DNA from 2 places in the Paenibacillus sp. 19GGS1-52 genome. Region 2 is predicted to be linked to the other one. Evidence: a T-box and tRNA genes for the amino acid it is inferred to sense, from the RefSeq annotation. Region 2 holds a T-box; the other holds one or more tRNA genes.
What was found. The T-box of region 2 lies ahead of trpS (tryptophan--tRNA ligase). A T-box ahead of a tRNA ligase gene usually reads a tRNA of that ligase, here a tRNA-Trp.
Positions count from the first base shown of each region.

Region 1: it encodes a tRNA-Trp, which carries the amino acid that the T-box ahead of trpS (tryptophan--tRNA ligase) is inferred to sense. The anticodon was not compared.

Region 1 covers NZ_CP059724.1:1,203,185-1,218,413, forward strand. Annotated here, with positions in the region: gene H1230_RS05560 (DUF4097 family beta strand repeat-containing protein) at 1-116, shown strand, start outside; gene H1230_RS05565 (Fur family transcriptional regulator) at 243-674, shown strand; gene H1230_RS05570 (glycosyl hydrolase family 18 protein) at 935-2,656, shown strand; gene H1230_RS05575 (YgzB family protein) at 2,725-3,090, opposite strand; gene H1230_RS05580 (nucleotidyltransferase-like protein) at 3,218-4,096, shown strand; rRNA gene H1230_RS05585 (16S ribosomal RNA) at 4,562-6,119, shown strand; rRNA gene H1230_RS05590 (23S ribosomal RNA) at 6,475-9,404, shown strand; tRNA gene H1230_RS05595 (tRNA-Asn) at 9,471-9,546, shown strand; tRNA gene H1230_RS05600 (tRNA-Ser) at 9,552-9,644, shown strand; tRNA gene H1230_RS05605 (tRNA-Glu) at 9,663-9,737, shown strand; tRNA gene H1230_RS05610 (tRNA-Val) at 9,793-9,868, shown strand; tRNA gene H1230_RS05615 (tRNA-Met) at 9,902-9,978, shown strand; tRNA gene H1230_RS05620 (tRNA-Asp) at 9,983-10,060, shown strand; tRNA gene H1230_RS05625 (tRNA-Phe) at 10,076-10,151, shown strand; tRNA gene H1230_RS05630 (tRNA-Thr) at 10,171-10,246, shown strand; tRNA gene H1230_RS05635 (tRNA-Tyr) at 10,252-10,337, shown strand; tRNA gene H1230_RS05640 (tRNA-Trp) at 10,343-10,416, shown strand; tRNA gene H1230_RS05645 (tRNA-His) at 10,441-10,516, shown strand; tRNA gene H1230_RS05650 (tRNA-His) at 10,561-10,633, shown strand; tRNA gene H1230_RS05655 (tRNA-Gln) at 10,656-10,729, shown strand; tRNA gene H1230_RS05660 (tRNA-Gly) at 10,738-10,812, shown strand; tRNA gene H1230_RS05665 (tRNA-Cys) at 10,818-10,891, shown strand; tRNA gene H1230_RS05670 (tRNA-Leu) at 10,912-10,990, shown strand; purine riboswitch at 11,469-11,571, shown strand; gene allB (allantoinase AllB) at 11,689-13,101, shown strand; gene H1230_RS05680 (cysteine hydrolase family protein) at 13,154-13,714, shown strand; gene H1230_RS05685 (DUF1989 domain-containing protein) at 13,860-14,477, opposite strand; gene H1230_RS05690 (cyclase family protein) at 14,497-15,180, opposite strand.
Region 2 covers NZ_CP059724.1:1,316,230-1,331,458, forward strand. Annotated here, with positions in the region: gene H1230_RS06100 (S41 family peptidase) at 1-298, opposite strand, end outside; gene H1230_RS06105 (copper amine oxidase N-terminal domain-containing protein) at 321-1,499, opposite strand; gene H1230_RS06110 (NAD kinase) at 1,709-2,506, opposite strand; gene ylbJ (sporulation integral membrane protein YlbJ) at 2,626-3,882, opposite strand; gene H1230_RS06120 (globin domain-containing protein) at 4,325-4,708, shown strand; gene H1230_RS06125 (DUF2225 domain-containing protein) at 4,742-5,446, shown strand; gene H1230_RS06130 (hypothetical protein) at 5,545-5,775, opposite strand; gene H1230_RS06135 (YycC family protein) at 5,772-5,963, opposite strand; gene H1230_RS06140 (M3 family oligoendopeptidase) at 6,114-7,913, shown strand; gene H1230_RS06145 (O-methyltransferase) at 8,205-8,615, shown strand; gene H1230_RS06150 (alpha/beta-type small acid-soluble spore protein) at 8,748-8,987, opposite strand; gene H1230_RS06155 (aldose 1-epimerase) at 9,097-10,071, opposite strand; T-box leader at 10,205-10,445, shown strand; gene trpS (tryptophan--tRNA ligase) at 10,507-11,496, shown strand; gene H1230_RS06165 (hypothetical protein) at 11,493-11,684, opposite strand; gene H1230_RS06170 (metal-dependent hydrolase) at 11,879-12,883, opposite strand; gene cyoE (heme o synthase) at 13,106-14,038, shown strand; gene H1230_RS06180 (SCO family protein) at 14,056-14,676, shown strand; gene H1230_RS06185 (DNA primase) at 14,748-15,095, opposite strand.

The DNA of each region.
Region 1 (15,229 bases), 110 kb from region 2:
TTTCTGATTACCCAGGACTGCTTATTGATAAAAAGACGATCTCTGGGGAAGCTGGAAATGGAGAGCACAAAGTCCATATTGAAGGAAACAGTAGTTTAAATGTGATGAAATATTGAAATAAGTAATTTTTATTATATAATAATGAATATAATGTACGGACCTCGTTGACAACGTTCAAAGACCGGTCTTACAATTAAAAGTAGAGTTAATATTATGTTTTCTAAAAGAAGGCGGTGGCATTGATGGGTAGTGGCGTACAACATGCTTTGGAACAATTGAAGACAACCGGTGTCCGTATTACGCCCCAGCGTCATGCGATTCTTACGTATTTAATGGAAGCTATGAATCATCCTACGGCGGATGATATTTACCGGGCGTTAGAGCCGAAGTTTCCGAGTATGAGCGTAGCAACCGTATATAACAATCTAAAAATGTTCATGGAAGCCGGTATGGTCCGCGAGTTGACCTACGGTGATAACTCCAGCCGTTTCGACGCCAATGTGTCTGATCATTATCATGTGATCTGCCAGGTATGCGGTAAGATTGAAGATTTCAGCTATCCATCACTTCATGATGTGGAGCTTCGTGCGGAGCAAGCTACAGGCTTTAAGATTAATGGATTACGGATGGAACTTTACGGAATATGTAAGTCTTGCAGAGATAAGCAGCATTAAGAGGGACAGAATAACAGAATGGCGTAGGTCCTGTTGCACCGTGTATTCTGTCTATAGGACATATTGTTCAACTATTAATAACGTGCGGAATCCGAAGACGGAGGACTCACGTTATTTATTTTTAAATCACAGCTGTTTCTGAGCGTTAACTGCCAATTATTTGGGTTATGCGAAACCAAACAGGTTATACAAGCGTATATTTAAGGTCGGCAAATACCCTTTCTATTTTAAATTCAGCTACGATCTGGAGGATATATATCTTGAACAGAAGACAGAGACAAAGACGTGTCAACAAGCGCGGACGTCTTTTTCGCCGCCTGCTTGGACTTTTGATCGTTGCAGCCGCAGCTTACTGGATTGTCTTTTACGTATTGCCAAACCGACTGCATATTGACCCTGATTGGAAAGGTTTGGAACATCCTATCTTTGTAAAAGGGGAACTTACTGGTTTTTCAGCCTCGGGTACAGGTGATAGCTTGCTTTTGCCACTTCCGCTATTGCAGAAATATGTAGATTCATCTATTCGTTATGAAGAGGAAACCAAGTCTGTCATTCTATCAACAGATACCAGTCTTTTGTATATGCAGGAGGATTCGAAAGATGCGAGCCTGAACAATAAACCGCTGCAACTGCGTCTTGCTCCTGAAGAAAAGGGCACGGTAACGTATCTTCCTGCAGACACCTTGCAGGACCTGTATGGGTTCGAGGTACAAGAAGATACAGAAACAGGTGCTGTTCTCTTAATGACCGCTGGAGAGTCTGTACCGCTTGGTAAGGTAAAGGGAGAGAAGGGCGACAAGGCGAAGGCTTTGCGCAGTGAGGCATCGATCCATGCGCCAATTGTAGCTAATATGTCTCCGGGTGCAGTTGTGAGAGTCTGGAACGGGGATAATAAGGACTGGTTGTATGTTCAGATGAGCAATGGCTATACAGGCTATGTCAAGGCAAGCTCGATAGCCCTTGATGGTCAAAAGACTGTGGAACAGAAGCCTTCCACTCCAACGCGGGCTGAACGGAGCTGGAAGGGGAAGGCGGTTAACCTGTTCTTCGAGGCTGTCTATGAACGCAAGCCTGATCCGGATTCAATAGGGAAGCTGCCGGGAGTGAATGTCGTTAGCCCAACCTGGTTTAGCATTATTGATGTTAAGGGGAATGTACGGAGTAAGGGCGATACTACCTATGTAAAATGGGCTCATAACCAAGGTATGGAGGTCTGGGGCTTACTGAGCAATAGTTTTGAATCCGATTTGACTACTGGTGCGTTATCCAGCTATGAGAATCGGATGAACACCATTGTACAGATGCTGAAGTACGCTGATTTATACGAACTGGACGGAATTAATATTGATTTTGAGAATGTGTACACCAAAGATGGAGAGAATGTCACGCAATTTATGCGGGAACTGAAACCCATGGCTCAAGCGAAGAATTTGATCGTCTCAATGGATGTTACACCTAAATCCAATAGTGAGATGTGGTCCTTATTTCTTGACCGGAGAGCACTAGCAACAGTGACTGATTTTCTAATTGTCATGGCCTACGATGAACACTGGGCATCCAGTCCTATTGCGGGCTCAGTTGCTTCACTACCTTGGGTGGAAAGCTCCCTCAGCCGTATTATAGAAGAAGACGGTGTAGCGCCTGAGAAGCTGATTCTCGGTGTCCCATTGTATACACGCATCTGGTCGGAGACTGAGGCGAAGGGCAAGACGAAGGTAAGCTCCAAGGCTGTCGGCATGAAGGCTGTCCAAGAAATCCTTACTGATAAGAAGCTTAAGCCAACACTTGATAAGGATACAGGGCAGAATTATATAGAGTATAAGGAAGATGGTATTCTACGTAAAATATGGATAGAGGATAAGGTATCTCTTAAGGCGAGAGTTGAGTTGGCCCAGTCTTTAGGACTTGGAGGGATCGGAGCCTGGAACCGCAACTTCGCCATTCAGGATGCTTGGGAAGCTTTGAAAGAAATTCAGAAATAATATATTCACATACACAAAACTAAGGGGCTCCCATCGTGGGAGCCCCTTAGTTTTAGACTGATATTGTATTAATGCTTCAGTTGCTGTTTTTCAAGCTGCTCAGCTGTAATATTTGCCTGCGCAGGATCAAGAGTGAGAATGGTATGACAGAACATACAGCGGTCGGTTTTACCGAGTATTTTGGTCAGCTTATGACATTCAGGACACTCTACTTGTACAGCACTGGTTGATAACATGCCAGCCCAGAAATAAATGGCAAGACTGGCCATCATAGTGATTAGACCGATAACGAGTCCAATCGCGGCAAATACTTTGCCTGCGGAACCCCAAAATACGATACCTGCAGTCCCAAAAATCATAAGGCCCATTCCAAACATTGTAAGCAGTAATCCCCATGTACGGAAAGCATTGATTTTGGCCGATTTAAACTTCATGAGTATTTACTCCTAACTAAATATAGTTGGATTTACCAGAAGGAATTTGTATCAATTTGTAGAATAATATTATTAAGTGAATTATAACTGAATGGACGCAAAATCGCCAAATTTGATGGAGGGAAGCATGGAACTGTCCAATATGACCTTATTAAGTGGAGAAACGTTTGATGAGAATGTTCTAGGGGCTGTCGCTTTACGGCGGAATGGTAACGCACCATACCAAAGCGTGCTTCTTCATGAATTTGATATGGTGGTATTGGTGCTGCACGCGGAGTTGGAGCAGCAACACATTGTCACTCACACCATTGCTGGTGCGAAGCGCACTCAAACGCTGCATGTGGGCCTTTCCGCTTTGGAGCGGGCTGTTATGGCAGGTGATAATAATGAACTCATAACCAGTCTGATGGCGGGCGAATTAATTTGGGACCCTAAAGAAATACTGAAGGATATGCGGCAGGAGATCTTACACTTTGACGGGCCGCTTAAAGAACGGGTGCTTTTTATGGAATTTGCCCGTTTTTTGCATATGTACGTGAAATCCAAACGATATCTAGATGCAGGCTGCATTATGGATGCTTATAACTGTATATTAATGGCTTTATACCATTGGGCCCGTATTGAAGTGGGTGAAGGTGGGCGCTTTCCGGATCCGGCGGTATGGGAGCAATTAAAGAGTCTCAATACTTCAGTTCATAAATTGTATGAAGAATTAACGATTAGTACAGAAACGCTGGAGCAAAGAGTAGAACTTGTGTTGCTGGCTTGCGAATTTGCAATTATGTCCAAAATGGCTGATTGCTGTACAATGCTTCTTAAGCTTCTAAACGGACGTAAAGAGCCATGGAGTATAAAAGAGTTGCTGCAACACTCGGGCCTGAGCCACCTGGAAGCGGAATTGCCACTGGTCTTACGCAAGCTGGTGTCCCGTTCGCTAGTCCGAGAAATAACATTTTGGGCCGATTCTGCGGATGAAGATGGACATACTATTCGTTATACATTGTAGTTACATGCTTTAAATAAATAGAATAAAATAGAGATAAAATGTTTAGGATAGGGAGAGTCTGAGCACTCTCTTTTTTTGTTTATACCTTATAAAAGTGAGCTATAGAATTTGTAGCGAATATTATAGTTGACTCATTCCTAGATGATGTGTTAAATTATAACTCGTGCCTCTGAAACGACGAATTGCTTCAAAAGCAATGGGAAGTTAACCGAAAAAAAGGAATTAAAAAAAGGTTGACTAAAACAAAGGTGCTGTGATATATTATAAAGGTCGCTGCTGAGACGCAGCAATGACATGAAGAGAGAACTTGATCTTTGAAAACTGAACAACAAGTGAGTGGGATTTTACGAAAGTGAAATCCAAAAGAAGATGAGTTTCACGGCATTTATGCTGGAGTAAACTTGTCGGTTGAGAATGTAAATTCTCGTCAGAGGTTTCAAAATGAGCAATCGCTCTTTTCAATACAAATTGGAGAGTTTGATCCTGGCTCAGGACGAACGCTGGCGGCATGCCTAATACATGCAAGTCGAGCGGAGTTTTGTTGAAAGCTTGCTTTCAACAGGATTTAGCGGCGGACGGGTGAGTAACACGTAGGCAACCTGCCCCATAGTCTGGGATAACTACCGGAAACGGTAGCTAATACCGGATAATTCCTTTTCCCACCTGGGAAGAGGATGAAAGACGGAGTAATCTGTCGCTGAGGGATGGGCCTGCGGCGCATTAGCTAGTTGGTGGGGTAACGGCTCACCAAGGCGACGATGCGTAGCCGACCTGAGAGGGTGAACGGCCACACTGGGACTGAGACACGGCCCAGACTCCTACGGGAGGCAGCAGTAGGGAATCTTCCGCAATGGGCGCAAGCCTGACGGAGCAATGCCGCGTGAGTGATGAAGGTTTTCGGATCGTAAAGCTCTGTTGCCAGGGAAGAACGTCTTATAGAGTAACTGCTATAAGAGTGACGGTACCTGAGAAGAAAGCCCCGGCTAACTACGTGCCAGCAGCCGCGGTAATACGTAGGGGGCAAGCGTTGTCCGGAATTATTGGGCGTAAAGCGCGCGCAGGCGGCTATTTAAGTCTGGTGTTTAAACCTTGGGCTCAACCTGAGGTCGCACTGGAAACTGGGTGGCTTGAGTACAGAAGAGGAAAGTGGAATTCCACGTGTAGCGGTGAAATGCGTAGATATGTGGAGGAACACCAGTGGCGAAGGCGACTTTCTGGGCTGTAACTGACGCTGAGGCGCGAAAGCGTGGGGAGCAAACAGGATTAGATACCCTGGTAGTCCACGCCGTAAACGATGAGTGCTAGGTGTTAGGGGTTTCGATACCCTTGGTGCCGAAGTTAACACAGTAAGCACTCCGCCTGGGGAGTACGGTCGCAAGACTGAAACTCAAAGGAATTGACGGGGACCCGCACAAGCAGTGGAGTATGTGGTTTAATTCGAAGCAACGCGAAGAACCTTACCAGGTCTTGACATCCCTCTGAATCCGCTAGAGATAGCGGCGGCCTTCGGGACAGAGGAGACAGGTGGTGCATGGTTGTCGTCAGCTCGTGTCGTGAGATGTTGGGTTAAGTCCCGCAACGAGCGCAACCCTTATGCTTAGTTGCCAGCACATTATGGTGGGCACTCTAAGCAGACTGCCGGTGACAAACCGGAGGAAGGTGGGGATGACGTCAAATCATCATGCCCCTTATGACCTGGGCTACACACGTACTACAATGGCCGGTACAAAGGGCTGCGAAACCGCGAGGTGGAGCGAATCCCAACAAAGCCGGTCTCAGTTCGGATTGCAGGCTGCAACTCGCCTGCATGAAGTCGGAATTGCTAGTAATCGCGGATCAGCATGCCGCGGTGAATACGTTCCCGGGTCTTGTACACACCGCCCGTCACACCACGAGAGTTTACAACACCCGAAGTCGGTGGGGTAACCCGCAAGGGAGCCAGCCGCCGAAGGTGGGGTAGATAATTGGGGTGAAGTCGTAACAAGGTAGCCGTATCGGAAGGTGCGGCTGGATCACCTCCTTTCTATGGAGAATCGTTTCCTGTAACGGAAACATTCGAACAGAAGCCGCAAGGCTTCTAGTGAACCCTTAGGGTTTGCACACACTCACTCGTTGCTCAGTTTTGAGAGTTGAAGCTCTCAATTTTGTTTTGTCTGTAAGGACGAACAAAACCTTGATCCTTGAAAACTGGATACCGAAACGAATTTGCGTTTTAGAACATTTTATCTGTCGCTTGTGTAAACGAGCGAAAGTGTATTATGGCTTAGCGAAGGTTTTCGATGGTGAAACGACTTTTGGCTTTGAATGATCTGCGAACGGAGTGATCCGGTAGCAACATTCAAAACAAGATGAGTGAACAAGCGAAACACTGGAGCATTGGTTAAGCTAATAAGAGCACACGGAGGATGCCTAGGCGCCAGGAGCCGACGAAGGACGTGGCGAACAACGAAACTGCCTCGGGGAGCTGTAAGCAAGCTTTGATCCGGGGGTGTCCGAATGGGGAAACCCAGCTGTGGTAATGCACAGTTACTCATACCTGAATACATAGGGTATGTAGAGGCAGACCAGGGGAACTGAAACATCTAAGTACCCTGAGGAAGAGAAAACAATAGTGATTCCGTCAGTAGCGGCGAGCGAACGCGGAACAGCCTAAACCTAAGAGCTTGCTCTTAGGGGTTGTGGGACGTCTCACATGGAGTTACAAAGGAATATGGTAGGCGAAGAGGTCTGGAAAGGCCCGCGATAGAGGTAAAAGCCCTGTAGCCTAAACTGTGTTCTCTCCGAGACGGATCCCGAGTAGTGCGGGGCACGTGAAACCCCGTATGAATCCAGCAGGACCATCTGCTAAGGCTAAATACTACCTGGCGACCGATAGTGAAACAGTACCGTGAGGGAAAGGTGAAAAGCACCCCGGAAGGGGAGTGAAATAGAACCTGAAACCGTGTGCTTACAAAAAGTCAGAGCCCGATCTATGGGTGATGGCGTGCCTTTTGTAGAATGAACCGGCGAGTTACGTTTACCATGCAAGGTTAAGGTGAGAAGCCGGAGCCGCAGCGAAAGCGAGTCTGAATAGGGCGATAGAGTATGGGGGCGTAGACCCGAAACCGTGTGATCTACCCCTGTCCAGGGTGAAGGTGCGGTAACACGCACTGGAGGCCCGAACCCACGCATGTTGAAAAATGCGGGGATGAGGTGGGGGTAGCGGAGAAATTCCAATCGAACTCGGAGATAGCTGGTTCTCCCCGAAATAGCTTTAGGGCTAGCCTCGGTATAAGAGTAGTGGAGGTAGAGCACTGATTGGGTGCGGGGCCCGCAAGGGTTACCAAGCTCAGTCAAACTCCGAATGCCATATACTTATTACCGGGAGTCAGACAGTGAGTGCTAAGATCCATTGTCGAAAGGGAAACAGCCCAGACCATCAGCTAAGGTCCCCAAGTGTGTGTTAAGTGGGAAAGGATGTGGAGTTGCACAGACAACCAGGATGTTGGCTTAGAAGCAGCCACCATTGAAAGAGTGCGTAATAGCTCACTGGTCGAGTGACTCTGCGCCGAAAATGTAACGGGGCTAAACACACCACCGAAGCTATGGCTAGATACATTGTATCTGGGGTAGGGGAGCGTTGTATATACGTTGAAGGTATACCGTGAGGAGTGCTGGAGCGTATACAAGTGAGAATGCCGGTATGAGTAACGAAAAGATCAGTGAGAATCTGATCCGCCGAAAGCCCAAGGTTTCCTGAGGAAGGCTCGTCCGCTCAGGGTAAGTCGGGACCTAAGGCGAGGCCGAAAGGCGTAGTCGAAGGACAACAGTTTGAAATTACTGTACCACCGTAATCCGCTATGAGCGATGGGGTGACGCAGGAGGGTAGTGACGCGGACTGATGGAAGTGTCCGTCTAAGCAGTGAGGCTGATGTGTAGGCAAATCCGCACATCGTTAAGGCTGGGCTGTGATGGGGAGCGAAAATTGTAGTAGCGAAGGTCATGATCTCACACTGCCAAGAAAAGCCTCTAGCCAGGAGAAGGTGCCCGTACCGCAAACCGACACAGGTAGGCGAGAAGAGAATTCTAAGGCGCGCGGAAGAACTCTCGTTAAGGAACTCGGCAAAATGACCTCGTAACTTCGGGAGAAGAGGTGCCTCGGTAGGGTGAATAGCCCGAGGGGGCCGCAGTGAAAAGGCCCAAGCGACTGTTTAGCAAAAACACAGGTCTGTGCGAAGCCGTAAGGCGAAGTATACGGGCTGACGCCTGCCCGGTGCTGGAAGGTTAAGGGGAGCGGTTAGGGGTTAAACCCGAAGCTGTGAACCGAAGCCCCAGTAAACGGCGGCCGTAACTATAACGGTCCTAAGGTAGCGAAATTCCTTGTCAGGTAAATTCTGACCCGCACGAATGGCGTAACGACTTGGGCGCTGTCTCAACGAGAGATCCGGTGAAATTTTAATACCTGTGAAGATGCAGGTTACCCGCGACAAGACGGAAAGACCCCATGGAGCTTTACTGCAGCTTGATATTGAATTTGGGTACGATCTGTACAGGATAGGTGGGAGCCAGAGAAGCAGGAGCGCAAGCTTCTGCAGAGGCGACGTTGGGATACCACCCTGATCGTATCTAGGTTCTAACCTAGTACCCTCATCGGGTACGGGGACCGTGTCAGGCGGGCAGTTTGACTGGGGCGGTCGCCTCCTAAAGAGTAACGGAGGCGTTCCAAGGTTCCCTCAGAATGGTTGGAAATCATTCGTAGAGTGCAAAGGCATAAGGGAGCTTGACTGCGAGACCTACAAGTCGAGCAGGGACGAAAGTCGGACTTAGTGATCCGGTGGTACCGCATGGAAGGGCCATCGCTCAACGGATAAAAGCTACCCTGGGGATAACAGGCTTATCTCCCCCAAGAGTCCACATCGACGGGGAGGTTTGGCACCTCGATGTCGGCTCATCGCATCCTGGGGCTGAAGTAGGTCCCAAGGGTTGGGCTGTTCGCCCATTAAAGCGGTACGCGAGCTGGGTTCAGAACGTCGTGAGACAGTTCGGTCCCTATCTGTCGTGGGCGCAGGAAATTTGAGAGGAGCTGTCCTTAGTACGAGAGGACCGGGATGGACGTACCGCTGGTGCATCAGTTGTTCCGCCAGGAGCATGGCTGAGTAGCTACGTACGGACGGGATAAGCGCTGAAAGCATCTAAGCGTGAAGCCCCCCTCGAGATGAGATTTCCCAATTAGTAAGACCCCTTGAAGACGACGAGGTAGATAGGTTGGAGGTGGAAGTGCAGCAATGCATGGAGCTGACCAATACTAATCGGTCGAGGGCTTATCCACAAACAAGCAAGAAACGCAGATTCGATTCGGATTCAGTTTTCAGGCGATTCAAGCCTGTATGAATTTTCCCTGATAGCTCAGTTGGTAGAGCACTCGACTGTTAATCGAGTTGTCACAGGTTCGAGCCCTGTTCGGGGAGCCACATATGGAGAGGTGTCCGAGTTTGGCCGAAGGAGCACGATTGGAAATCGTGTAGGCGCCACAAGCGTCTCGAGGGTTCGAATCCCTCTCTCTCCGCCATATATTTATTAAGACTAAGGCCCGTTGGTCAAGGGGTTAAGACACCTCCCTTTCACGGAGGTAACATGGGTTCGAATCCCATACGGGTCACCATTTTTCACTTGATTTTACTTCGTGAAATTTGGTATGATAACAATTGTTCTATTATGGAGGCTTAGCTCAGCTGGGAGAGCATCTGCCTTACAAGCAGAGGGTCGGGGGTTCGAACCCCTCAGCCTCCACCATATTATTACACAATCTAGCTGTATAGCTAATGACGCGGGGTGGAGCAGCCCGGTAGCTCGTCGGGCTCATAACCCGAAGGCCGCAGGTTCAAATCCTGCCCCCGCAACCAATTTGGAACCGTGGTGTAGTTGGCCTAACATGCCTGCCTGTCACGCAGGAGATCGCGGGTTCGAATCCCGTCGGTTCCGCCATTTTTAATTGTATATGGCTCGGTAGCTCAGTCGGTAGAGCAGAGGACTGAAAATCCTCGTGTCAGCGGTTCGATTCCGTTCCGAGCCACCATATTTTTACACAGCAATACGCCGGTGTAGCTCAACTGGTAGAGCAACTGACTTGTAATCAGTAGGTTGGGGGTTCAAGTCCTCTCGCCGGCACCATCCTTGGAGGATTAGCGAAGTGGCCAAACGCATCAGACTGTAAATCTGCTCACGTGAGTGTTCGGTGGTTCGAATCCATCATCCTCCACCAGTTTTAGGGGCATAGTTTAAGGGTAGAACAACGGTCTCCAAAACCGTTGGTGTGGGTTCAATTCCTGCTGCCCCTGCCAATACAATTTTTGAAGTTAAATATGGCGGTCGTGGCGAAGTGGTTAACGCACCGGATTGTGGTTCCGGCATTCGTGGGTTCGAGACCCATCGGTCGCCCCATTTTCTTTAAAATGAACTATTGGAGATTGATTAAGTATTGTATGGCGGTCGTGGCGAAGTGGTTAACGCACCGGATTGTGGTTCCGGCATTCGTGGGTTCGAGACCCATCGGTCGCCCTTTTTACTTTTAAATTTACATTGGGGTTTAGCCAAGCGGTAAGGCAACGGACTTTGACTCCGTCATCATAGGTTCGATTCCTATATCCCCAGCCATTTTTTTTGCGGACGTGGCTCAGCGGTAGAGCATCGCCTTGCCAAGGCGAGGGTCGCGGGTTCGATTCCCGTCGTCCGCTCCATTTGTGGCGCCATAGCCAAGCGGTAAGGCAAAGCTCTGCAAAAGCTTTATCCCCAGTTCGATTCTGGGTGGCGCCTCCAAGTTATTTTTATGTATATATGCCGGCGTGGCGGAATGGCAGACGCGCTCGACTCAAAATCGAGTGGGAGACCGTGGAGGTTCGAGTCCTCTCGCCGGTATCATGAAAAAGGTGTAAAAGATTTGCTTGTAAAAGCGATCTTTTACACCTTTTTCTCATTTCAGGCTTTTTGAGAAGCTCTATTTAGATAATTAATTGAAGGCGTGGAAGTGACTATTGTCGCTGCAGATCGATAAATATTTTAATGAATAAGTAATATCTCGTACATCAAAGTTGTTCTAGATTACAAAATTTCTAACTAAGCAGAAGAATTGGAAGCGAATTTTGTTGCTGCATCAATGATTTGTGTTCTGAATTAATATTTTAATAATAACTTAATAGAAGAGACCGCTCTCTCAATTAATGCTGCACGGAAAATTGAGTTATATTACATAACATCAATTTCGACTTTTCTTTGACAATACAGTTTTCAATATTGACGTTAGACCTTGAGATGGTATGATATAGGTATTGAAGGAGTTTTATCCTTTAGATTGTGTCAATAAACATTACATTAAACTTATTTACTCCCGAGTAAATGGGTTAACAAAATAGGCTCTTGTATAAGCTCATTGATTGGTTTGAGCGTTTCGACCAGGCGACCGTAAATTGCCCCAGGCTACAAGAGGTATAGGCTTGAGATTGCTGTTCACCGTGCAGAATTGTGCTTGGGAACGTATATTTCTATCGTATACCTTTTGTGACCCGGGGTTTTTTGTTGTGCTTAAAATTACAATATAAAAGAAGAGGTGTGTATCGATGAGTTATAAATTGATAATTAAGAATGCAAGTATTCCCCAAGGTGACAGACAGGTATTGACTGATATTCTGGTGGATAAAGGGATTATCGTTGGGTTTGCCAAAGATATTGACGCTGGGAATGCAGAGGTTATTGACGCTAAAGGAATGCTGGTGCTGCCGGGTGTTATTGACTCACATACACATTTTAATGACCCTGGATTTACTCATCGCGAAGACTTCGTTACTGGAACAAGCAGCGCAGCGGCGGGAGGAGTTACACTCATTATCGACATGCCTTGCTGTAGCGTGCCTTCGGTCCGTTCGGTAGATAATTTGCACAATAAGCTTAACGCCTTGGAAGGTAAGGGAGTTATCGACTATGCGATGTGGGGAGGAGTTACCGGCGAAGATGTGCGGAACGATGTTTTGAACATCGTTAAAGAGCAGGCGGCAGAGGGTGTCGTAGCCTTTAAGGTGTATATGACCCCGTCTGTTCCCACCTATCCGCGTGTAACTGACCCGGAAATGCTGGAAGCCTTCTATGCTGTGGCTGAAACAGGAATGCCGATCGGTATTCATGCCGAGAATTTTGCGATTTGTGATTTCTACACGAACAAGTTGAAAAAAGAAGGACGCATGGATTATCCCGCATGGGCGGAAGCACGTAAGATTTTGGCGGAAAAAGCTGCAATTCAGCTTGGTATAAGCTTCTCTGAGGAGTCAGGAGCCCGTCTGCATATTGTGCACATGAGTACTGCTGCAGGTAATGAACTGATTAAGGCAGCAAAGATTAAAGGGCTTAAAGTGACAGCGGAAACTTGCCCGCATTACTTGACGCTGAACGCTGTTGACTCGATGACTGAGTTCGAGGCATTTGCGAAGATTGCTCCTCCTTTGCGCCGTACAGAAGACAATGAAGCCTTGTGGCAAGGTCTGGTTGATGGAACCGTTGATTTCATGGCCACTGACCATGCACCTTATGAGATCGCCACTGAAAAGGATGCTCCAGGAATGGATGTCTGGACCTCTTTTCCAGGGATACCAGGTGTTGAAACATTGGTTCCAATCATGATCAGCGAAGGCTTTAATAAAGGCAGATTAAGCCTTTCACGGCTGGTAGAGGTGCTGTGCACCAATCCGGCAGTTCATTATGGTCTGTACCCCAAAAAAGGGGCTATCGAAATTGGAGCAGACGCCGATTTTACAATCGTAGATTTGGAGAAGGAATGGACGCTTGATAAGGACAAAATGCACTGTAAACCGAAATATACTCCTTTTCACGGCATGAAGCTTAAAGGTAAAGTTGACAAGACGATTGTCAGAGGCACGTTGGTTTATGATGATGAACTGGGTGTGGTAGGTAAACCTGGATACGGTGAGTTCGTGAAACGCCAGACCATTAGTGAACTTCCGCGCTTGTTAAAATATTAAGCAGATCTTGCTGGAACATTAATGAGATACACTTGAGAGGAACGTGACTGCTATGGGCAAACACGCCGTAGTTATTATTGATATGTTAAATGATTTTATCAGCCCGGAAGGTGCACTCTGTTGCCCAAATGGCGAGAAGATTGTGCCGGCGCTGCAGGAATTAATCGAATTCAGCCGTGAGAATGATATCCAGATCATCTTTGTACAGGAAGCTCATCGAAAGAACGATGCGGATTTCAGAGTAAGACCGATTCATGCGATCAAAGGAACCTGGGGTTCCGACTTCATACCGAGTCTGACTCCGCAGATCGACAAAGGCGATTATATTGTGCAAAAAAGACGACATAGCGCCTTTAGCTACACGGATATGGACCTATTCCTTCGTGAAGAGGGCATTGATACTGTAGTAGTTACTGGCGTATGGACAAATGTATGCGTCCGGTCTACAGCATCAGACGCGATGTATCATACGTATAAGGTGATGTGTATCAGCGACTGCTGCGCTTCAAAGGATGAAGATATGCATGTATCTGGCCTGCGGGATATCGGTATATTTGGAGAAGTCCTAACACTTGAGGAATATAAAGCAAGGAACACTGTTGTGAGAGGCTAAGGAATTCAGATTGCGTATGAGGGTTTAGAGAAAGCTCCTGTGGCGACGGATTATCCCGGCGGTGCAGGAGCTTTTTCCTAATTATAAGAAAGTTGCCAATTGTTCATATAGCTTAACGCCGACGGAACGTGCTACAATACCCGAGTTATACGGGCTTTGATTCTGTGATCTGCATTTTGAGCGCGGTTACGTTGTAGGCATTAACAGGCGCGAGGTCCTGTGAACAGGAGGAGAGGGCTACGATCACATCTGTGAGGGCAAGCAAGGCGACATAATCACCCGGCTTGGACAAAGGTTCTTCAATCACATAATCCAAGTTCTCGTCGAGGGAGTTATTCATGAACCAGTTGATGGGGTCAGGGATTTCTTTATGGCCAAGCTGGTATTTACCGAGCGCTTTTTGTAAATTGTCATGACAGTTGGGATGCTCCTCCAATCCAAAATCAACCTTATAGCGATAATAGTCGCAGGCTGGAAAAAAGAAGTCATGCCGACCAACGGTATCTTTGGTCATCTGCATAAGGGGTCTGCGGTAATTGCTGTAAAGGCCGTCACCTTCTTTGAGTCTGATGCTGCTGAGCGACGATCTCATATGAACTGGCGACACATGCTCCTCTGGATTCTCCGCATTAAAGCAGACAAAATCACCTACCTGCTTGCCTTCCACATCTATGATATAGAGCGTCTGCCCTTTGCGTACCCGCGCACTTCTTCCTTCATACGCAGGTACGATGATTTCCTCAACTACAATTTCGTTTCTCACTGTTATTCACCCAATTTCTTTATTCTATGAACACGGCCACAGCTCGGATAGGGGAACCAGTGCCTTTGCGGATTTTGAGCGGAAGCCCAAAATACAGAAAGCGTTTCTGCGCTATTTTATCGAGGTTGCATAAATTTTCGGTATTGGTCATTGCGTATTCCCGACAGATTAAATGTCCAGAGAAACGTGGATCATTCGGATTATCGATGGAAGGGGCATCTACGCCGATATTTACGATACCTTGCTTGGCTAACCATTCCGCTGCCTCATAATCTAATCCTGTGTAGCGGGTCAACCATTCCTCTGTCCCGTAAGCGCGGTTATAATGACCGGTGTACAGCAGCACGATATCCCCTTTGTCGAGATGGAGATAACCTTTTTGTAAGGCCTGTTCCAGATCCTGGCGGGTAATGTAGCTATCCGGCGAGATATGGGAGACATCCAAACAGATGGCCGGTCCATAAAAATATTCCAGCGGCATTTCATCGATCGTCTGTCCCTGTGGATCATATTCGTAGATGGCATCGCTATGGGTGGGACCGTGCTCATTAATGAGCAGATTATTGGTAGCAAATTCGAAGCCGAGTTTGTGTTTACTCTCTGCATGACTCATATTGGGGAAGATCATGGTCTTCTGATGCGGAGGGAAGACCGGCATCCCCTGATAGATTTCCTGTGAGAGATCTACAACCTGAATGCCCATTTCGTCACCTCTTAAAAGTTTTATGGAGCGCTGCTACCTGAGAATCTTC
Region 2 (15,229 bases):
CGATACCGACATATTCGAGATCGACTTGATTCTCGAAATCAGCGGCTTCTGCCTTGTCGAAATATTGACTGTACGGGTCATCAAGAGTGTTCACCATGCCGTCAATGGCACCGCGAATTAGGGTATCCTTGTCGATTCCCGACAGGTTATAAGTCTCCAAATAATTCATAACCTCATTAATCAGGTCGCTATTCGAAGAAGCCTGAGCCTCATCTGCAGCGAAAGCGGATGGAGCAATAACGATGGATAATGCCAGGCAGCTGCTGAGAAGAGCGGTCATTATTTTACTGGATTTCATGGGTTCATACATCCTTTTATATTTATTTAGAAAGCTCATAAGAAACATTGTAAGTATCATTGATAGTCCACGAACCATTATCTGCTTTGGATAGAATAAAGATATTTCCTTGCTCGTAAGTCTCTGCTTCACTAGCTTCTTTATCCTTGCTTTCTACATAAATGGCTGCTTCGCCAGCACCGTAGTAGTAGATGTTGGAGATTCCAGGAGTATAGGTAATATTGTAAGAAGTGAAGAACTCATTAAGATTTGCTTTGACGGAGGCGTTATATTCCTCTCCGTATGAAGTCATGGTGGAGATTACACCCTCCGTATTCTCTGCATTTAAATATTGATAATATTTATTGATATTGTCCTTAATTGCTGTACTGTCAGCCTGAGGAACATCGGCGGCGATTAGCGCTTGGTCACGTGTCAGCAGCACTGTGGAGTTCTGCGATTTAAAATCCGAAATTTTCCAGACTCCATTTTTGCGGACAAGTGTATACAAATATTCAATTTGTTGATCTGGCATGTAATAGCCACCCGTGCGCACCGAATGCTCTATCGTATAGACTGTAGCTTCATTGGCCTTCAGACTAAGAATCTCCAGATTGTCAATGGTATTCTTAAGGTCATATTGCTCGAAGGTTGTATTCAGATCAGAGACAGACTCTGTGTAAGAGGATTCCGAATCCATCAAGGAGTAGAAGCTAATGGCTTTTTCCTCGTTATAATATTGGTTAGATAAGTTGATTAATGCTGTTATGGCAGCTTCATCCGCTGTTTTGGAGACAGCCGTATCAATCTGTACACTTCTGTTAGCGGGATTCCAGACTGCCGTTCCACCGGTTGCTTCGGCAATGAAGCGTAAAGGTATGTAGGTTGTACCGCTCTGAGAGACGGGCGCTAGAGTCAGTTTTTTGACTGTTCCGTTAACGGTTGCGCGGTTGCTGCCCACTTTAAGGCTGATTACCAGATCCGCACTTTTACCTGTTACCGTTTGGGTCTTGGCATCCCAGAGTACCTGTAGTCCAAGCTTCTCAAAAACGACCCGGAAAGGTACGAGTACTGAATTGTTCTGCAAAAACGGTGATCCTGCGGTAAAGGTAACTTTACTGCCGTTAATATACACATCAATTGGTTTTGCAGCGGCAAAAGCCGGAACTGCAAGCACCAGAGCCAGCAGGCTGATGCTTAAGAGGGACAATAATTTCTTCAACAATATTCTCTCCTTTTATATACATCTCTTTGTAAAATAGCCTCATTATACCATTTGATTTCTCTCTATGTCTATCCAATCATGTTAGCTGTAATGCTGTATTTTGTTAATGTGCTGCAGCGCAAAAACAGGCCGGAGAGAAGGCTTCTCCGGCCTGTTTCAATTTCTTGCTGGTTGAGGATCGTCCCATGATATACAGAGTGAAGTTTCTAGATTAGAAAAGCATCGCGGACACGATTCCAGAACGGAAACGGACGGTATCTGGCAAAACTGATCTTCTTGTCCGAGACTTGGCAGCGTACGGAAATGAGGTCATCCACTGGGATATTATTATGGTCAATGGTAAGCAGTAGACGCTGGTCTTTACGCGAGAAAATATCGCAGTGATGATGCTTCGGCAGCAGCAGCGGTGAACCCATAGTTCGAAATACACGATTGTTAATAGAGGCAATTTCAGAAATCTGCAAGGCTTCGATTGAAGGATGCACCATAGCGCCCCCAAGGCTTTTGTTATAAGCCGTGCTGCCGGAGGGAGTAGATATACACAGGCCGTCACCCCGGAACATTTCGAAAGTAACGTCATTAATGTCCATCTGAATCACAACGGTTCCGTCAACACCCTTAAGGGTGAATTCGTTAAGTGCAATGTGGGACGAAGAACCTGATTTCTTATGGATTTCCAGCTCCAACAACGGGTATTGTACCATACGTGCCTTGGTCGGTTTGGACTCACCACACATATAATCAATTAAGGTCGGCAATTCTTCTGCCTGCCAGTCTGCATAGAAGCCAAGATGACCGGTATGCACGCCTACGAAGGCCAGATTCGGGATCTGATCGATAAAAGTATGAAAAGCGTGCAGCATGGTACCGTCTCCGCCAATCGATACAACGATTTCTGGAGACTCGGCATCCAGTTGCAGGTTCCGTTCCGCCGCTAGCTTGTGAAATTGCTCCGCAAGATTCGTAGACAGTTGGTCACCGCGGTCCAGAACATAATATCTCAAGATGTACAGGCTCCTTTGTTTTACTCAGTCATACAAAGATCATAATCAATCTTGACGCGGAACACAATATTTGCAGGTGTAAAAAATTGCGGATATAGGAAAGTATGGCTTACCGATGTTCATCCATTCCGCCGGATCATTCTAATTATCGCGCCGAAAGCCGGGATAAGCAGTGATAATAGCAGTCCGATAGCCAATAATATACTTAGTAGCCCAAGACTTGCAGCGATGCCGGAAGCAGAAGGGGCAAAGGCAGTGGCGGCAGGCAGGGAGCTCCAGGCACTGGACAGCCCTGTACCCATTACGGGGCGCCAGAGCAATAGCGCCAATCCAGCTGCAAGCACAGCATGAATCAGCCTTGCAGTCATGAAAGGCAGGTAACGCAGTCCGGTACCGTTCAGAATACTGGAGACTTGGGCATGCACAGACAGGCCACCCCAGGAAAGAATAAAGGCAGCAGTGGCAACCTTGAAATGAAGCGGTAGTGAAGCGGCTGCTTCACCGGCGGAGCGAGCACCGAGGGTAACTTCGAAGAAGCCATTTCCCAAAGCTCCTGCCAGCTCCGGGGGGAATCCGCCTAGAGAAAGTAGCAGACCCATGAAGCGGAAGAGGTAAGACATGATTCCGGCGCGGGCGAGCAATTCCATAAGCACATTGAAGAATACAACCAGGCCACCTACGATAATAATAAGCTGTAGTGAGGATTGAATGGCGCCTTTCATAAGCTCGCCAAGGCTTCGCCCGTCCTTACGCCTAGCTTCGGCCATGGAGATTAATGCAGTCCGCAGTCTAGGCCCACTCTGAAGTGCTGGAGTCTGTTCTCCAGGAACAGTTGAATCTGGAGTGGAGATAGCCTCTTCGCGTCTTCCGTGAAAAGACATTAACAGTCCGACGAGTAAACCGGCCCCATAGTGGGAGAGGGCCAGAATCAGCCCTAAAGAGGCATCATGAAAGAAGCCGACCGATACCGCACCAAGTAGAAATATGGGATCGGAGGAGGTGGTGAAAGCTACCAACCGCTCCCCTTCAATTCGACTAATCAGATTCTGCTCCCGCAGTTTGGCGGTTAATTTTGCGCCAACGGGATATCCTGATACATATCCCATAGCAGCAACGAAACCACCGCTGCCCGGAATCCCGAATAGAGGGCGCATAAGCGGATCAAGCAGTGTGCCGAAGAGATGAACAACGCCGAAGCCCAGCATGACTTCGGAAATGACGAAGAAAGGAAATAGTGACGGGAAGAGCACGTCCCACCATACGGTTAATCCGCGCAGTGCTGCGCTGAGAGATGCTTCTGGGTGAATAAGCAGCAGCAGCATACAACCCGCCAGCCCCAAAGCCAGTAGCGGGCCGTGAATTTTTTTAACGTTCATGATTTCCGCCTCCTGATCTATGGTAAGATGTATGCGAAAATAGGGACAAACAGCACAAAAAAATAGAGAAAGCGATTACAGTAGGCGGTGCATTTTCGCTGAAATTATGATATTATAAAATTAATTAATGCACACCTCTGTTACGTCTATAAATAGGGATGGAGTGATGGTGATGAGTATAGTTGCCGGAGTTCTCGTTTGTGCTTTTGTTTATGTAATCCGGGTCTCTCTTGTCGCTCCCGGTGATGAGGAATTTCGGACCTATTAAAAATATGCTTGAAAAATACTAAGGGCGCTAAACAATTGTTTAGCGTTTTTTTCTTGAAATATAACAACTTAGTCTTAGATTCAGGGACACTGTGGAAGAAATCCCTGTAGCACTTTTTTTTTGGTATAATAAATAGACCGTTACATTAATATGGCAGAAAGTTGGTAACCTCCAATGAACCCAAATGACAGTATATACGATAATCTGGGGGGCGCTAAGGGACTTCACCATCTGGTGGAACTGTTCTATGATAAAGTAAAGCAACATCCCCAGCTAAGCTTGTTATTCCCTGCAGACATTGCTCCTGTACTGGAGAAGCAGTATCAATTCCTTAGTCAATTCTTTGGTGGTCCAGGTCTTTATTCGGAACTTCATGGTCACCCCATGATGAGAGCAAGACATATGCACATTCCCATTACACCGGAGCGTGCGGTGGAATGGCTGCAGTGCATGAAGGAAGCATTGGAAGAAACGAATGTACAGGAACCACTGCGTTCACTTGTAATGGATCGCTTGGCGGGACCTGCGAATCATTTTGTCAACATGCCCGAGGAATAAATGCGAGGATGATTGTGAAAGGAATGAGGGTATTTGTCAGAATTAATACCGTTGTACTCCATTAAGGTTAAGTGCTGCAACTGTGAACATGAATTTTCAACCTCTAGGGTACGGCCAAGTCTTAAGAAGGCCACTCGCCGCGATGCTGATTTCTGCTCCTATTACAAGGATGAGAACCCAGACTATTATGTTGTGCGTGTCTGCCCGAACTGTGGATTTGCTTCTACGGAGAATTCAGCGGACAAGCTGGCCGACTGGCAGCGCAAAGCCTTCGATGAACAGATAAGAAAACGCTGGAAGAGCCGAGACTTCGGTGAGCAGCGAAGTTGGGATATTGCCCTTGAAACATACAAGCTATCGTTAATTTGCGCCCAGTGTATTAATGACAAGGATCGGATCATTGCCAGTCTGCTGCATCATATTGCCTGGTTATATCGTTATCAGGGAGATAGTGTGCAGGAGCAGCGCTTTTTGCGATTCTCGCTGGAAGCCTATATTAAGGTTTATGAAACGGATGGGGTTGGGGGTAATGACGCCCGCCTTATGTATCTGATCGGTGAGTTGAACCGGAGAATAGGCGAGTTCTCCACTGCAGTAAAGTGGTTCTCGCGTCTGGTGAATGATCAGAGGATTGTGGATGCGGCAATGATTCGGGCAGCACGTGAGCAATGGGCTGTTTTGCGTGAGCAAATGCGGGGAGAAGGGCTGGATGCCGATGGGCTGCCTTCAGCTACTTAGTCATTGAGAAATAAATAGCGCAGAGAGGAGAATCATTCTCTCTGCGCTTCGCAGGTACCCATTGTGATGATTCTGCTACACTAGTGTGTTCTCCATACCTAACGGACAGCCCGGTCAAACAGCAGGTAATCTCCATCCGTATCCACCACAGTGGGGCTGGTATGGCAGCAGGGGAAGACAAGCAGCTTCTTCTTGCCATCCCGTATGATTTGCAGTTCCTTAGGCTTCATGGGGAGAAGCACATTCTCCCCATTGCAGAACGGGCAGTACTGTACATACATATCACCTAGAATAATGTCATAGGGCCAGGTATGACTGAAGGGGATCATTCCCTATCCTGCTCAGATTGAGGAACTTCAGTTTCGCCACCGGATTCTGGGCTGCTCTGCTTCTTGGATAATTCAGCTATTTTCTGCAATAGAATATGTTGAGGCATATGCATTAGGTGTTCCAGTGGAACGCCAAGTTGTTTGGATAACGTAATAGCCGTTTCCGGCGAAATTTGCAGCGGCTTCATAATGATACCCTCCTAAAATTTTGTGAGCCTCGAAAGCATAAGCTTAAGTTTTGTTATATCGAATATATCGGTATCGTTATTCACTTTACCATGGCCTTAAGCCAATTACAAAGAAAACTATCAATGAAAGCAAAGGAATGGTGAGAACTGATGAAACAACCTTTATCGCTAAATTGGGAACTGGAGTCTATCTTTCCGGGAGGCTCTTCATCTCCGGAATTTGCAGGCTTCTTAGCAACGCTGGAGGTGGATATTGAGAGCTTGGGTCAGCATGTCAAAGATGCCGTATCACCAACCGATATCCACTCTACCAAGGATCTGGACATCGTTATAGAACTGCTGCAAAGCTGCTCAGGGCGTCTTGTACAGGCTTCCGAATTCGTTGGCTGCTTAGGTGCACAGAATCAGCAGGATAAGGGAGCAATACGGCTGTCAGGCAAGGTAACGGGAATGCGTGCCGGTTTCGAGGGAATAGGCTCGCAATTCGATAATGTGCTGCGGGAAACCTCAGATGAGGTTTGGGCTGCGTGGATGCTCCGCCCCGAGATTGCCCCACTTACCTTCGTGTTGAGTGAAAGCCGGGATTTAGCCCGGGAGAAAATGAGTCCCGAGCTGGAAAGTCTGGCTTTGGAGCTGGCCGTTGATGGTTATCATGGCTGGAGTGAGCATTACGAGACGATCGTTAGCTCGATAAAGATCCCTTTCGAGGATCAGGATGGAAGCAAACTGCTGTCTGCAGGCCAAGCTTTTAACAAGCTGGACGATCCTGATCCTTTGGTTCGTGAAGTGATGTTCCACAAGTGGGAAGAAGCATGGAGCGGGGCAGCGGACTATTGTGCGGATGCCTTGAATCACTTGGGCGGTTTCCGCCTGAAGCTTTATAAAGGCCGGGGCTGGGAAGACGTATTAAAGGAGCCGCTAAGCATAAACCGCATGTCGCATGAAACACTCAATGTGATGTGGGATGTCATTACCAATAGCAAGCCGGCCCTGGTTGCCTACCTTCAGCGCAAAGCAAAGCTGCTCGGTTTGGATTCTCTGACTTGGACCGATGTCGAAGCTCCGGTTGGTAAATCGACGCTTAAGATCCCTTACGAGACTGCGGCAAAAGACATCGTTACACAATTTCGCAAATTTAGCCCGAAGCTGGCGGAATTTGCCGAGCATGCTTTTGACAACAACTGGATTGAAGTTGAGGATCGTTCTGGCAAACGGCCGGGTGGATTCTGTGTCTCTTTCCCGGAGAGTAAAGAATCGCGGATATTTATGACCTACAGCGGTACGCCATCCAATGTCTCGACATTGGCACACGAACTGGGCCATGCGTATCATTCCTATCTATTGGATGATCTGCCGTTGTTCAATCAGAACTATGCCATGAATGTAGCTGAGACTGCCTCAACCTTCGCCGAGGTCATTGTATCGGATGCCCAGGTAAAGGCAGCAAGCAATGATGCAGAAAAGCTGGTATTGCTAGAAGCAAAAATACAGAATAGTGTGGCTTTTTTCATGAATATCCACGCCCGCTTCTTATTTGAAACCCGCTTTTATGAGAAACGCAAGGAAGGTCTGGTGAACGCGGAGGAATTGTCGGCGTTGATGGAAGAAGCACAGAAGGAAGCCTTCTGCGGCGTACTTTCCGAATATCACCCTCACTTCTGGGCCTCCAAGCTACATTTTTATATTACGGATGTACCCTTCTACAATTTCCCGTATACGGTTGGCTACATGTTCAGTACAGGCTTGTATCGTCTTGCTTTGCAAGAGGGTGCAACATTTGCCGATAAATACGATAATCTGCTGCGGGATACAGGCGTGATGACCCTGGAGGATCTGGTGGCTAAGCATTTAGATGTTGACCTGAAGAAGCCAGATTTCTGGCAGGGAGCAACAGATTTGATTATGGCTGATATTACCGAGTTTTTGGAGATGACGAAGCATTTAGCATAATATTTTGTCGGAAAATTGACAAATGACAGCTGATGAATAGATTAAATAAATAACTAATAAAATGTATGAACACGCAAAGATCCCTGTAAAGGGGTCTTTTTTTGGATGGATAATGTCGAAAAAACTCGATTTTCAGAAAGCTATACACAATTAAATAATGAATTTTGCGCATTTATAGGGATAATCACCCAATTATGTTGAATAATGTTGAAGGACGAGAAGTAGTATCCTATAATGAGCCTTAAGCCTTATATTAGGCAAGCTAGAACGATTATTTAAGGAGGAAGGCGTATGCTCAAGACGGAACAACTTTCACTGGTAAGACAGATGGATATAGTGTTTAAGGAACTGCAGGAGGAATTATCAGCCTTGTCTTCAGGCACTGTATTTGTGCAAATACGAAATAATGTCATTGGGAAGTTTGGCATTCGACACAATCCTCTATCTGGACGGAACGGGGTATTTACAGCAGAGAATGAAGGGTTGACAGCAGTACAGCAGTCGTCCTTTCGATTAATGGCACTGGAAAGTCTGAAGTATAAACGGCGTTGGACACATGGTGAGATAAGTTATGAATTCGCAATTAGGCAGGGAATAGTCGTTGTGGATGCTACACTGGAGTCCAATTACAATATGGCCAACCTATTGATCCGATATCCGCGAAATGCCCACACTGAAAGCTCAGATCAATCGTACGGTTGAGAATAGTACATAAACTATATACATTCAAAAGCCCTCTTACGCTTCGACGAGAAGCGTAAGAGGGCTGAAAAGCTGTCCGGCATTAGGCGATTACATGCCTAACCGGTTAAGGCCACTAAAGATAAGGCTGCACTAGTTCGAACGACCGGACAATTGTTGCTCTGCCAGTTGTACGAGACGTTTGGTGATGTATCCTCCTAAAGAACCGGTTTCGCGGGAAGTATAGTTCCCGTAATACCCGTCCGCTGGGATGGTTACACCCAACTCTTGTGCTGCTTCATATTTCAATTGTTGCAGAGCTGCATTTGCTTGAGGAACGACCAGATTATTGGAACGGCTGCTACGACCTTGGCTTTGACCTGCTTGACCCATGTTTGTCACCTCCTTCGCCCGTTGTGAAGATAGTATGGGCGTTAGGAGGTTAATTCATGCACCATTTCAGAAGGTTTTAAGGATGGTAATTATTAGTTGATTAACAATGTTATTGATTAGGGTAAATCATCTCCAGAGTAGTGTACAACTCCAGACTCTGCCCAGGTTCAAGCGTTAGCAAGCCTGTGAAAGAAGCATCTTTGGGAATGTTAGGTGCATCCGGCAGCCAAGTATAAGGTTCTATACATAGAAATTGCTCTGCCATTCCTTTCGTATATACAACCCAGTGGCGGAAGAGATTCTTATCAGCAGTATAACGAAGACCATATCCGTCATCACGCAGTAGCAATGCCTCTACAGGCTGCTGGTCTCCAATCCGCAGCGCAGTGTCAAAGTTAGTTCCTTGAAGGTTCATTCCTTGGTTAAGGGAATCCAGATGGCCGAGAGGAAGCACTTCACCGCTCGGTAGCAACTCATTATTCAGCTCGTAGATACTTTCTACAGGTAGGGAGAGTTTCCAACGCTCAGGTTCTCCGTCAATCATAAACCAGGTGTGATAACCGATTCCAAAAGGAATGCGATGCTCACCCAGATGCGTAACCTTCAGCGTTTGTCTTAGCCGTGCTCCCTCCAGCCGATACGTCATTTCGAATTTAAGTGGAACGGGAAATTGCTCCATCCAGTGAGCATCATCTACTGTGCGGAACTCTGTTGTTACCGCGCAGCCTTCCTCGTCTTCTTCAATATCGCTGACACACCATGCTTGGGTTCGGTGCAGACCATGGATGTGATTATCACCGGCAGTATTCTGGTCGAACTGATAGTTTATGCCCTCAAACTTAAATTGCCCTTTGCGTATGCGGCCGGGTGGAACCAAGAGTGGAATGCCAAAATGATACGGTTTTTGCATAAAAAAGGTTTGGTCACTTTCATCAGGTTGTCGCAGAATTTGCCGTTCTTCCTTACGATCCCATAAAGAAATTACGCTATTTCCTAGTCGCGGCAAAAGCGTGACTTCCAGTTCGCTGCTATGCAAAATATAGGTATCATAGCCGCCCCACTGCCCTTTGGTCACCTGTTTCATGAGATATGCTCCTTTGTACGTAACTGTTATCTAATTAAACACGGATAACCTTATCATAGCAGATAATGTTCCTATGGTTAAGGGATTTGACAACTTCCCTGCATAGTTCTATGATGAAGGCATTATGAAGATGGTCAATGTGATGACGGGGATAAGTAGACAGGAGAGGTGCTTTCAGAAAGCCGGTGGTTGATGTGAACCGGTAGTACCCTCCTGCTGAATGGACCCCTGAGCGCCGTGCTTGAACGGGAGAGTTAGTGTCCTCAGTAGACCGGACGGTTCTTCCCCGTTAACGGAAGTTTAAGGCTGCTTGCTTATGTTTGCAAGTTATGAAGCAGCGAATAAGGGTGGCACCACGGTCTCACGTCCCTTGCGGACGGGGGGGCCTTTTTGCGTTCTCAGAAATACAGAAACCAGATGATGGAGGGGTATATCATGGTCAAGAAAGTATTATCAGGCATACAGCCAAGTGGGAAGCTCACGCTTGGAAACTACATTGGTGCTATTAAGAATTATGTGAAATTGCAGCATGAGAATGAATGTTATTTCATGGTGGTTGATCTACATGCGGTTACCGTTTCCCAAGAACCAGCAGCATTGCGGGAGCAGTCAGAGTCCGTAGCTGCGCTTTATATTGCCGCAGGAATAGATCCTGCCCATGCGAATGTGTTCATGCAATCGCATGTGCCGCAGCATGCAGAGCTGGGATGGTTAATGACTACACTCACTTCAATGGGTGAGTTGGAACGGATGACACAATTCAAGGATAAATCTTCAGGTAAAGATTCCGTTGGCGCAGGGCTCTTCGTATATCCATCGCTGATGGCGGCTGATATTCTTATCTATAACGCAGACCTTGTTCCTGTCGGAGAAGACCAGAAGCAGCACCTGGAGTTGACCCGTGATTTGGCTGGACGTTTCAATCATCGATACGGTGAATTTTTCACTATTCCAGAGCCGTTTATTCCAGAAGTGGGCGCACGTATCATGTCGCTTGATGATGGTTCCAAAAAAATGAGCAAAAGTAGTCCGAATCCGGGCAGTTTCATAGCGCTTTTGGATCCGCCGGATGTGATCCGTAAAAAAATCAGCCGAGCCACGACTGATTCTGGTAGCGAGGTTCGTTATGATCCATCCGCGAAACCAGAGGTTAGCAATCTGATGGTTATCTATGCTGAATGTGCGGGAATGACTCTGCAGCAAGTAGCAGATCGTTATGAGGGACAAATGTATGGTGGCTTCAAGAAGGATTTAGCCGGAGCTGTGGTGGCCATGCTAGAACCGCTGCAAGAGAAATATCATGAGATTCGCAGTTCAGGCACCATCACAGATATATTGGCCGAAGGTGCGGCAAAAGCCCGTATCGTAGCAACTGAGACGCTAACAGGTGTTAAAGAACGAATGGGCTTTCTGCCCTATCGTTAAAGGATTTCTTGTTTAGCTTCCTGCTGACGTCGCAAACGAGCTTTGAGAATAAAGCCCCAGCCAATATTCATCACACATAAGAAGCCAAGCAAAAGCGCTAGCCAGATGTTGTAGCTGATCATGATCGAGGCTACCGTGAGGAGCAGAATAGAAGAACAAGCGAACCATAGAGAGAGTCCCTTACCCATAGTACACAACCTTCCTTTCATACTGATAAAGTTCTCCCGGAGCAATTTATGCTCCGGGATTTTTTTGAAATATAAAAATTTATAGGTTTCACACGATAACTTATCCTTATATTTCTCGAAGAAACGGATGCCATCCCTAAAAGGACGGCAAAGCCGTTTCTTCTTGTGAATATAAGACTTTACTGTGAAACAGTCTATAACTTCATGGAGCCGGGGTCAATGGCAAACCGTTCATCCAGCTTCTCACTGCTGAGCCAGCCCACATAGGTATTAAGAGGGTGATACTGGTTATCCATTACTAATACGGCAACGAACGGGAATTGCTTGCGGTGTAAATAACGTACATCACCCCAGCGTACAATATAACCTGACGGCAGTACCTCCACCTCTGCTACAGCATAGGAAGTGAAATACAGAAAGGCTTGAATATCGGGATGGGACTTGGAATGATCAACAGCCGGATGCTGTGAGCAGACCGCATGCTTAAACCATTCCAGACGACCGTTGTTCAGTTGGCCTACATCATAGCTCTTATCCGTTTTGGCCTTGACTACATTCCAGCGTCTTGGTGAGATGGTGGGGATAACAAAATAACGGTCGCCAGCATCATGTTTTATGTCCTTCTTTTTGATATTGCGGGTAATACGGGAATGGACAACAGTTCTCCAGATGTAATAAAGCGCGGTACAGACATAAAGTGTAATAAATAAAGGTGCTGGTGGAACAATCCCGCTGATCCAGAGGATAATCGCCGCCGTATGGCTGCCAAATATAAACGGATCGAAAATGTGGATAATGTTCCAAGCAATCCATTTCTCGGTGAACGGACGGGCCGCTTGAGTACCATATGTGTTAAAAAGATCAGAAAACACATGAACGGACACACCGATGAAGCTCCAAAGCGCTATATGGCTCAGGGCCTGCCAATCCGTAAACCCAAAGATGGGTCCCAGAACAAGCGTGATCAACGCAGGCCATAATAGCAGAAAGGGCAAAGAATGGGTAATCCCCCGGTGATTACGAATATAAAGCGCGTTATCTTTAAGGCGAAGCGCAGTATCGGCATCCGGGGCCTGTGAGCCAAGTATGGTGGCAAGCATCACAGCTCCAGCCAGTACAGGATCTGAGGCAATAGCGGGGTCCACGAAGGAAAGTCCGGCCAATCCGAGGCCCATAACAAAATGTGTAGCAGTATCCATAGGTAAGTTCTCCTTTGTGCAGATTTCTCTATTAATAATTACCCAATTTCTTGTCCAGTTATTAATGAGTACAAAATAAATGTTGTCACGAAATTGTCGAATTCATGAACATCATGGTCAATGATTGTCAAAGTCTTTAACGGTTTGTTATGATAAAGTTAATAGCGGAGCTTTTTACTCCGGCGGAAACGTTAGAGTACCTTAGAAGGAGGATCATTAAACGTGGATAATCAATTGAGATATGAAGCTTCTTCCGATTCCGCAGCCATGTCTGCTAAATCGCCCCCTGAAGGTGCTAGCTGGCGTGATTTTGTAACTGTTACGAAGCCTGGAATTATACGGTCCAACCTGATCGCTGCATTTGCGGGTTACTGGGTGGCCTCAGGCTGGGATGTTCAATACGGCAGATTAATTCTGACCTTGATGGGTACAATGCTGGTCATGGCTTCTGCTTGTGTTTTTAATAACTTTTTTGACCGGGATCTGGATATGAAAATGGAACGAACCCGTGATCGCGGATTGCCTACAGGGCGGCTGAAACCAACAACAGTGCTGCTGTATGCTATTGGACTCGGCATTTTGGGTTTGTTCGTGCTCTTTGCTTTTTCTGGAATACTTGCTGGGTTGTTCGGCATTGTTGGAATGTTCGTCTATGTTGTAGTATACACCCTATGGCTGAAGCGGACATCAACCTGGAGTACTTCGGTCGGTGCCATTTCCGGGGCGATGCCTCCTGTAATCGGTTACGTAGCCGTAACTGGTAGGGTTGATTTGGGTGCTTGGCTGTTATTCGCTATGCTGTTTCTATGGCAGCCTCCACATTTTTGGGCGCTTGGGATTCGGCGTAAAGAAGAATACCGGGCAGCAGGTTTTCCACTCCTGCCGGTAGTTAAGGGAACGCGACGCACACAGTTTCAGATGATACCTTACGTAGTGCTATTGATACCCATCCCCTTTATAATGTACGCGTATGATTATGCAGGGATCTTTTACCTCATTATATCTGCTGGTTTGTCCATTGCCTGGTTAATCCTGAACTTGAGAGGGTTCCAAGCGAAGGATGAAGAAGCTTGGGCCAAAAAAAGCTTTTTCTTCTCCATTAATTACTTAACGATCAGTTTGATCGTGCTGGTGCTGAATACGATACATGGTTGAGGGGGAGCGGGTATGTATTGAACACCTTGAAGCGTTATAAATGGACATGGATGCTGCTCCTGCTTGCTTTGATCATGGCTGGTTATTTAGCCGCCAATTCTTTAACCTTCGGCAAGAAAGAGCTGCCGGTTATCGGGGAAGTGCAGAATTTCTCTCTTGAGAATGTGAACGGAGATCAGGTTACGCTGGCTGATACACAGGGGAAGGTACGTCTGGTGTATTTCTTTTTTACAGAATGTCCGGATGTATGTCCCATTACTACCTTCATGTTGTCAAAGACGCAGGATTTGCTTATCAAGGATGGCAGCTTCGGCAAGGATGTAGGATTTGTCTCCATTTCCTTCGATCCGGAGAATGATACACGTGAGGCTATCAAAGAATTTGCCGATCGGTTTCATGCCGATTATGCTGGCTGGTATTTCTTGCGGGGAGATCAGGAAGAGATTCGAAATCTGGCGGCCAAGTCCTTTAAGGTACTAATCGCCGGGAATAATAAGGATAATTTCGCTCATGCCAATCTGATTGGACTGGTGGATCGCGATAATCGCCTTCGGGCACTGTATGACGCCGGAGATACTGAGAATGTGACACCGGAATTCCTTGCCGATACTGTGAAGGCATTAGCTGCGGATAAATAATTATTATATGAAGAAGAACAGGAGCCACCTCTAAAGTCATGAACATGGCTTTGGAGGTGGCTCCTATTCTTTCAGAAGGGTAAGGGTTCAGGATAGACAATAAATTCCTCAAGACCCGCCTTTTCGAGCTGGCTGATATTATATTCATCAGGAGTGCCCTCAACTCCGGCATATCCCCGACGGGTATAAATATGACTGGCGTCTGGAAAAGCATCACGCAGAACACCACGGATTTTTTTGCCGGAGCTGTCGTTGTCCATGTACAGGTAGACTTCTCCGTCTCCCACCTTACGCCGCAAGGACTCCAGCTTGAGTGAGTTGAGTGTGCCAAAAGTACAGAGGATTTCAATTTCCGGTACTAATAGCCGCCGTAATCTGCTGCGGTCATTCTTGCCCTCAACAATAATTATAATGGACATTATCGGATAGTCACCTCCGGAGAAATAAGCCTAGTGCAGGTTGTGGTTTTATTCTACCTAAGGTTCGCCATTTTTAACAGAGGTTCGTCCATTATGTGTTCATTCCCCGGGAAATGTCGTAAAAAGAAATAAAC